One region of the Gardnerella swidsinskii genome, then DNA from elsewhere that is predicted to be linked to it. Evidence: riboswitches for the same ligand, from Rfam matches in the RefSeq annotation. Region 1 holds a riboswitch; each other region holds the start of a gene.
The links. A riboswitch is a leader RNA that binds a small molecule or an ion and turns the genes downstream of it on or off. The one in region 1 is predicted to bind thiamine pyrophosphate.

Region 1 (2,201 bases):
TTTTGCGAATATGAGCTTTATCGCGCTGAGTGCATCCGCGAGCTGCAACGTCAACTCGCTGTTGTTTAGCTAATTTCGCAGCATCCTTTGCTTCTTTCGCATTAATAAAAGTTGGCTTCTTTTCTTGAGTTTCTGAAGATTTTGATTCAGAATTTTCTGCAACTATCACTCGCTTAGCGTAGCCGTGCTTTTCTTCACCTCGCACAGCTTTCCAATGTTCAACAAATTCACGCATAGTTGATTCTGGTGTTTCTGAAGAATACAATGCTTCAGAAACGAACCATCCTGCAGCCTTGGTGTGAGCGATTGTATCGATATCGTCGAGTGCAGTTCTTCCGCCAACTAGAACTGGAAAATCACTTGCGGAACAAATCGTATTAATTTTCGCTTCGTCCAGCGTTGTGTGATTTGCTTCCAATTCGTAAGCGGCAGTAGTGCTTTCGCATCCTTCTTCAGGATTGCGCATTGCTGTTACGCAAATGTAATCAATGCATCCATCTGGAAGTTCGTTTATTACTTTAACTAAGCTTTCGGTTTCAACAGATAAGCCGATTACAGCATCTTCGCCAAGAAGAGCGCGAGCCTCTCTAGGCTCCATGTCGCTTTGTGCTAAATGCACTCCGTCAACTTTGATGCTTTGATTGCGAGCTTGCCAAACGACATCAACACGCTCGTCGATAACAAAAGTTACAGAATCGCATTTGTTATTGTCTTCGATGATTTGTGCAATATCGCGTGCAATAGTAGTGATTTCTTTAGCGTTTTCATTGTTGCAATGAAGACGAATAAAAGTCGCTCCAGCGCGCAAAGCATCATCGACAATATCGGTAAGCGGACGATTATTACAAGCTTGTGGGTCTGCAATAAAGCAGGCGCTTAGATTAAATTGATTACGCATTGATGCGTACGGATAATTCGATGTCATACTAAAATCGTTGCTCCCTACGTTGTATTAACTAACAGGTTCGAAGGGTTAGGCAAACTAATACCATCTCAGCCTTCTTTCGAAAGCACCCCTGCAAAATGTCGAATTACCAGCAAGTTTACACGATTATGTGCATTTAATTGGTGGTGGGTATGTTGCGAATTTCTTTAGCGTTCGTGATGATTGATTGCGCGTGAAATAAAATCTCCCAAGCTTTGCACAATCTGCACGAGAATAATACAAAGGATAACAGCAACTGTCATCACATCGTATTGATAACGCTGGTATCCGTATCGTATTGCAATGTCTCCGAGTCCGCCTGCGCCAACTGTTCCAGCCATTGCGGAGAATCCAAAAAGCGTAATAAATGTAAGCGCAGCTCCGCGAATTAGCGAAGGTAAAGCTTCCCACAGCAACACTTTGCAAACAATTTGCAATTTGCTTGCTCCAAAGCTTTGTGCTGCTTCAATTAAGCTTCCGTCAACTTCGGCTAAAGATTGTTCAACTACTCTAGCAACGAATGGTGCAGCCGTAATCACCAGAGGCACAATAGCCCCAGGAACTCCCAAAGAAGTGCCAACTATGAGACGAGTGAAAGGAATTATTGCAACTAATAAAATAATAAACGGCACAGAACGCACGATGTTAACAATCCAGCCTAGAACTGCGTTAATTGGCGCGTTGGGGCAAATGCCTTTTTTGTTTGATGTAATGAGAAGTACGCCAACTGGAAGTCCAATAAGGTATGCAAAAAGTGTTGCAACTGATGTCATTACGAGTGTGTCTTGCACGCCTTCAATAAGTAAGTTGCCGTAGTCGTTAAAAAATTGTGTAGCAGCTTCTAACATTGTTATTTCACCTCGTTGGTAAGCGCGTTTGTTTGTTCGTCTGTTTGTGCGTTTTCTGGCTTATTGTTAAGCTCGCTTGCAATCGTGCTTGTAATTTTAGCGCGATGATTTTCCTGTTTTTCATCTGCAATAAGAGTTCGCAAAATATCGCTTTGTGGATTTGCAAAAAGCGTATCAGTGTCACCTAATTCCACAATGCGTCCGCCATCAATCATTGCAACTCGGTCGCAAATATTTCGTGCTACAGCCAGCGAATGCGTAATAATAACAAGCGTTACGTTGAGTTCGCGGTTAATTCGGCTCAATAAATCAAGGATTTGCGCAGTAGTTGTGGAGTCAAGTGCGCTTGTTGCTTCGTCGCAAAGCATAATCGACGGATTATTCGCCAATGCTCGTGCAATTGCTACGCGCTGCTGCTGTCCGCCTGA
Region 2 (2,201 bases), 250 kb from region 1:
TTATTTAATCTGCGTTCAGGTATAAGAAGATACTCTAATATGTTTGCAGTAAGCTCAGATCCAAGACCTGCAATTGCGTACATAATAACGCATGCCATCATTTGATCTGGTCTAAAGAATTCTTGTGCTCTTGAAAGAATGTATCCAATTCCAATAGAAGAATTAACTGTTTCGCAAGTCACTAATGCAACCCATGCTACAGATATTGCAAATCGCAAACCTGTCATAAAACTTGGAAGTGTGCCGCGAAGCAAAATAGATATAAAAATAGTAGATTTTTTAACGTGATAAACCTGCGCTAATTCAAGAAGTTTTGAATCAATATTACGAACTCCGTCGCGAATATTAACGTACATAGGTCCAAAAACGCCAACAGCTATAAGTGCTATTTTCATCGTTTCATCTATTCCGAGGAAAATTATTAATATTGGAGCTAAAGCCGGGAATGGAATTGACCTCAACATGTGGCTTGGTTTATCAACTACAATATTGCCAAGCTTACTGCCTCCTGCAAGTATTCCTGCTGGAACAGCAAAAATAATTCCTAACAAAAGTCCTAAAAGAACTCGTAAAATACTTATTCCTAAGGATTTTAATAATATGCCTTCGTTGTTTAAATCAATAAAAGCTTGTATTACTTCATATGGGGATGGCAAAGAACGGTCTTCGGTTGGAGAAAGAGTTGTGAAAAACCACAAAACCAAAATGAGGATAGTTGAAATCCACACTTTACATGAAGATACCGCTTTAAATGCAATCTTCAATATGTTCTTCGCTTTATTAGGCGAACTGTAAGTCATGCGACAATCCCTTCGATAGTTTTAGCTATATCAGGTTCAACGAGTGTATTCTCAGCGCAACACTATATGTATTGTTGTTTGGCACGATGTAGTTGCGCACCCCGTGTCTGAGGTCATTATCACTTAAGGGTATGGACAAGTATATTTTAAATCGATATTTATAAACAATATTGCTTAAAAATATACAATTGGCTCATATGACTCGAGTTGAATCAAAATATTGTGAACGTTCACGGCATAAATACGCTGGTACTCAATATAACGTCCATAAAACGCACTAGTCTTAAAAGAGTCATCACAACCCATAGGTATAAAGGAGTAGTTGTGGCAGCTATTGAAAGCGTATATGCACGCGAAATTTTGGATTCTCGTGGAAATCCTACTGTTCAGGTTTATTTGGAGACCGAAGATGGCGCTCAGGGTATTGGTTTAGTGCCTTCTGGTGCTTCTACTGGTGAAGCAGAAGCTTGGGAGCGTCGCGATGGCGACAAGTCCCGTTATCAGGGCAAGGGCACGTTGGAAGCTGTTAAGGCTGTCAACGAAGTAATCGCTCCTAAGGTTATTGGCATGGATGCCACCGATCAGCGCGCTCTTGATGAGACGATGATCGAGCTTGATGGCACGCCAAACAAGGGCAAGCTTGGTGCTAACGCAATTCTCGGCGTTTCCCTCGCTGCTCTCTACGCCGCTGCTGAGTCTGCTCAGCTTCCGTTGTACCGCTACATTGGCGGCACCAATGGTCACATTCTTCCAGTTCCAAACATGAACATCATGAACGGTGGTGCTCACGCTGATTTTGCAACCGATATTCAGGAATACATGATTTCTCCATACGGTTTCGCAACCTACAGCGATGCTTTGCGCGCTGGTGTTGAGGTTTATCACACCTTGAAGAATGTTTTGAAGAAGGAAGGCTTGGCTACTGGTCTTGGCGACGAAGGTGGCTTCGCTCCAAAGATGAAGTCCAATGAGGATTCCTTGAAGTACATCATGGATGCAATCGCAGCCGCTGGCTACGAGCCAGGCAAGCAGATTGGTATTTCTCTTGACGTTGCTTCCTCTGAGTTCTACAACAAGGAAACTGGTAAGTATCGTTTCGATGGCGAAGAGCGCGAATCTGCTTACATGCTTGATTACTACGAGAAGCTCATCAACGAGTATCCAATCGTTTCCATTGAAGATCCATTCCAGGAAGAAGGATGGGATGATTGGGCAGAAATCACCAAGCGTCTTGGTGATCGTTTGCAGTTCGTTGGCGATGACTTGCTTGTCACCAATCCAAAGCGTTTGGCTAAGGGTATTGAGCTTGGTGCAGCTAACTCCTTGCTCGTGAAGTTGAACCAGATTGGTTCCGTCACCGAAACCCTCGACGCTATTGAGCTTGCAACTAAGAACGGCTTC
Region 3 (2,201 bases), 130 kb from region 1:
TATCGTCGCTAAGTGGTGTAGGATCGTCAGACATCCACTTATCAATCTGCGCTGTAATGCCATAAGACTTGGCAGTTTCGTGAATGTCCTCGTCGAGTTCCTGCAAGAATTTATCAAGAAAAGCTTTATCTGTATGACGGCAGTTCATTGAAAAAGTAACTTCTCCAGGAACAATATTTACTTGATTTGGAACTACGCTGATTCTACCGAAAGTAAGTACCAGTGGGTCGCCTGCTTGCTTAGCTTTGTCAAGATTCTTGGCGATTATATGAGACATGCAATCTACTGCATCGTGCCTGTAGGACATCATTGTTGTGCCAGCGTGATTTTGTACGCCTTTAAGATGAATATCCCAACGATGCTGACCAGCAATGCTAGTGATAATACCTAAATCTTCGTGATTGCTGTAAAGCGTTGGTCCCTGCTCAATGTGTAGCTCAATCCAGGCTTCAAGATTTGCGAACTTAGGTTGAGTTGTTTGATAATTGAACCCAGCTTCACGCATTGCTGTTTCGAAAGGAACACCTTCACTGTCGCAAATATTTTCTACGTCCTCTTTTTTGGCTAGTCCGAAGAAATTCTTTGAACCCCAGAATACGTATGGGAAACGTGAGCCTTCCTCTTCTGCTAAGCAGATAATGCGAAGACTTTTCTTTGGCTTTCCATATCTAGTAAGTAAATTCTTAATTGCTAAATAGGCTGCAACTATTCCAAGTTGACCGTCAAAACGACCTCCTCTTGAAACTGTGTCAATATGCGATCCACAAGCTATTATGCTTTCTGGCTTTTCGCATCCTTCAACAGTTGCAATTAGGTTTCCAACTTGGTCGAATTCCACAGTCATACCGAGTTTTTCAAATCGTTGACGAAGAGCAAAAAGAGCCTGTTTCCAAGATTTTGTGTAAAGAGGTCGAGTAACTCCTTGTTCTCCTGGTTTTTCTGTGAATCCTGCAAGCCAGCTTATGGCTGATTCTATAGTTTCAGCACTTATGCTGCTATTAATCATGTGCAGTATTCCTCCTCACTTGTGCAAGTTTTCCCAAAAGTGACATTCAGGCGGATATTTTTTGGTTTTGGTGTTTGGTTTTTAGTTTTTTAGTTGTTTTTTTAAAAAACTTTTTAATTGTTTAGTTGATACTCGTGTAACTGCTACTACTTTGTGGCAACGCAAGATATCACGAAAATCGTGATAGAAAGAAATCACTTACTGTAATTGCTCCCTACGCATGTCTTAACAAAACAGGTTCAAAGGGTGTTTCTCAACTGTTTCCAGTACCCCTGCAATTTTCACTTGTACTCGGATGAGTATAGCACGATATTAAATGAACTCAAAATGAACATTTGCATGTGTGTTTCTGTGAAGAAATGATTGGTTGCTTGCTTGGTTGACTGGTTGGCTGGTTGATATGAGATATTGCTTCCATTTGTGGTTGCATGTATGTTCGGCTGCCAAAAATTTTCATATGTAAGTTAGGAAACAAAAAATAGCCAGATAACAAAAAACGCAGTGCTTCTACACTGCGAACATATTGTGGGTGATATAGGAATCGAACCTATGACCCCTTCCGTGTGAAGGAAGTGCGCTAGCCGCTGCGCCAATCACCCAAAATTTTTTTAATTATGCGTGAAAGGCAATCCTTTCGAGTGGGCGATACAAGGTTCGAACTTGTGACCCCTTCCGTGTCAGGGAAGTGCGCTACCACTGCGCCAACCGCCCAGGTTGTTTATTAAGCTTGAAGCTTAATCGAGGTGGGTACGAGAGTCGAACTCATCTATACGGCTTTGCAGGCCGCTGCCTAACCGCTTGGCTAACCCACCGTAAGGTCGAATAACTCATCGGACCTAGAGCGGACAACGGGACTCGAACCCGCGGTCTCAACCTTGGCAAGGTTGCGCTTTACCAACTAAGCTATGTCCGCAATGCAACTTTACTGAACAATGTCAGCGCCGAAGCACGAGTAACTACTATACCCGAAATATTCTCAAATGCAAGCCCTCGCCTATTTGGCGTGTCGTTTGGTGGTGTTTGCGTGTGTTGGTTGGATGTTTGTTATGCGTATGGATTGGAGCATTTGCGAGCGCAAGTGTTACTTTCTCAGTTGGTTAGCTGAGTTTTTAACGATGTTTTGCTTATTTGCGTTACTTTCTCAGATACTTGACTGAGTTTTTAACAGTGTTTTGCTTATTAGCGTTACTTTCTC
Region 4 (2,201 bases), 310 kb from region 1:
CGCAACAATACTATTCTTTTAATATTGCACGAGCGCGAGCATCCTTAAGCGCAAGAAATACACTGCCGACACCAATAAAAATAAGAGTAAACACAATTAACAAATACGCAACTCCAACGCCCAAAGTAGTGGCATTAAAAGTTTGCGGTGCGAAGCCGAACCAGCCAGCAGGAGCGCCATAATTGAGGAAATTATAAGGCGCGCGCATTGCATGAACACCCCAACGAACACCAGCAAACTCGCTAAGCATAGCAGCATAAGCAACATAAGCAAGAGGCGGAACAGTAGAAACATACAAATGTGCGCGAGTAGAGTGGAAACGATAATCAAAAAGCACAAAATCAGCGATTGCAAGAAGCGGCGCAACTGCGTGAACGCAAAGGCTGCTGCATCCGTTATTCATGTAAGCGCCAACGAAACCAAGCTTATTGGTAGGTGCTAAGAAACACAGGTACAAAGTGAATGTGACAGCAATTGAGATAGTCATCATGAATTTGAAAATGTACCAAGCGTTGGATTTTGAGTCGAACCATGCGCAAGATGCTGCGGAATCTTGCTGCGATGCTGAATCTACAGAATTACGAGCACGCATAAACGCAGCTGTATCAAGCAAAAGCGATCCAGCAAGAGCTACGCAAATCATCAGGTTAGAAAGATTCGTAAAATAAGTGAAGGTCATTAAGCCTTCCCACGAAGCAGCCATACCATAAACAGATGCGATGATTGCAATCGCACGTATTGCTGTGCGCGTCGCGTATTCGCGCGCTGTGAGCGGAGTCTTTTGTTCTAGCATGGAATCGTTTGCCATGTTATCTCGCTTTCGTAACTTCTATAATCTACTTATTGTTTACTTATATTTATGTTTACCATACTTATGGTTACACAGTTGCAAGCGAAAATATGTAGAAGAAGTTGCAAAAATGCGGCGCGATTTTTGTAGATTCCTGCAAGTGCTGCGAAACGTCGGGAATTTTCCAGCAAATGCTCCACGAAACTACCAACCAGAGACACGAACGCAGAACACAAACTGCACCAGTGTCCCAAAACAAGCAAAATCAGACACTCACGCAGAAGAAAGTAAGTCACGAACAAAAGATATAGTCGAAGGATGGTTCGGAGTGCGCATTTGCCGCAAAATCGCGGGCGGCGCTGAGATTACATCCGTAAAACCTGATCTAGATAGTGCTAGCGAAGGGAAACATTATGACAACATGCAACACTGAAAAAACAACTAACTGCAACGAAGCAAACGAATACTGCACAAGCTCAACAACGCAAGTCGACACATGCTTCTCTGTACGCGCACGCCGCCGCATGTTTCTTAACGACGTGCGTCAATGCATCGAACGCGTGCGCACACAGCAGCCACTCACCCATTGCATCACGAACGTAATCGTGCAAGACATTACAGCCAACGCACTACTCGCTGCAGGAGCGTCGCCGATTATGGTAACCGACCCAGAAGAAGCGCATGCACTTGCGCAAATTGCCACAGGCGTGCTCATAAACGTTGGCACATTCCATCAGCCAGAAACTTCCGAATACATGCGCGCAGCTGTTGAAGGATGCGAAAAAGCCGATACTCCGTGGGTGCTTGACCCGGTTGGAATCGGCGTTCCAGCACTTGCTCCACGCGCGCGCTTTATACACGAAATTATTAAGCACCACCCTATCGTAATTCGCGCAAACGCTTCCGAAATAATGGCACTTGCAGGCAAAGAAAGCAACGGCAAAGGTGTGGATTCTCACGATAACGTGAACGATGCTCTTCAAGCCGCGCGCGAATTAGCAAAAAAGTACGGCTCAGTAGTGGCAATTTCTGGCGAAAAAGACGCGATTTACGCTCACGGTTGCTTAGCTCGCGTAACCGGCGGACATAAAACTATGACTAAAGTAGTTGGAACCGGTTGCGCTTTGGGAGCGTTGGTTGCAGCATACGTTGGCGCAAACCCAGAACGTCCGCTCGCAGCAACTGTTGCAGCACACGTGCACGCAGCAGCGGCTGGAACTTGGGCAGCTCGTCAAACCACAGCTCCCGGCACTTTCCGCACACTGTGGATGGATGCGCTTTCAACTCTTAGCGTAAACGACATGTTTAGTTTGACAAATATTGAGTTTACGGTGGAGCCTGTTGATTGGACACTGTATTTGGTAACGGATCCGCGCATGGGAAATCGCCCGGAAGAAGAAGTTGCAGTAGA

Region 2: it holds a riboswitch for thiamine pyrophosphate, as region 1 does, so the genes downstream of both, K9E37_RS00025 (ABC transporter permease) here and thiC (phosphomethylpyrimidine synthase ThiC) in region 1, are expected to answer to the same signal.
Region 3: it holds a riboswitch for thiamine pyrophosphate, as region 1 does, so the genes downstream of both, K9E37_RS00535 (hydantoinase/carbamoylase family amidase) here and thiC (phosphomethylpyrimidine synthase ThiC) in region 1, are expected to answer to the same signal.
Region 4: it holds a riboswitch for thiamine pyrophosphate, as region 1 does, so the genes downstream of both, thiM (hydroxyethylthiazole kinase) here and thiC (phosphomethylpyrimidine synthase ThiC) in region 1, are expected to answer to the same signal.

What each region holds. Positions count from the first base shown of each region.
Region 1 covers NZ_CP083176.1:251,769-253,969, reverse strand. Annotated here, with positions in the region: gene thiC (phosphomethylpyrimidine synthase ThiC) at 1-925, opposite strand, end outside; TPP riboswitch at 923-1,028, opposite strand; gene K9E37_RS01075 (methionine ABC transporter permease) at 1,093-1,773, opposite strand; gene K9E37_RS01070 (methionine ABC transporter ATP-binding protein) at 1,776-2,201, opposite strand, start outside.
Region 2 covers NZ_CP083176.1:6,306-8,506, forward strand. Annotated here, with positions in the region: gene K9E37_RS00025 (ABC transporter permease) at 1-800, opposite strand, end outside; TPP riboswitch at 790-914, opposite strand; gene eno (phosphopyruvate hydratase) at 1,125-2,201, shown strand, end outside.
Region 3 covers NZ_CP083176.1:124,565-126,765, reverse strand. Annotated here, with positions in the region: gene K9E37_RS00535 (hydantoinase/carbamoylase family amidase) at 1-1,006, opposite strand, end outside; TPP riboswitch at 1,201-1,290, opposite strand; tRNA gene K9E37_RS00530 (tRNA-Val) at 1,533-1,605, opposite strand; tRNA gene K9E37_RS00525 (tRNA-Val) at 1,646-1,717, opposite strand; tRNA gene K9E37_RS00520 (tRNA-Cys) at 1,748-1,818, opposite strand; tRNA gene K9E37_RS00515 (tRNA-Gly) at 1,847-1,919, opposite strand.
Region 4 covers NZ_CP083176.1:557,567-559,767, forward strand. Annotated here, with positions in the region: gene K9E37_RS02220 (hypothetical protein) at 11-808, opposite strand; TPP riboswitch at 1,105-1,214, shown strand; gene thiM (hydroxyethylthiazole kinase) at 1,204-2,201, shown strand, end outside.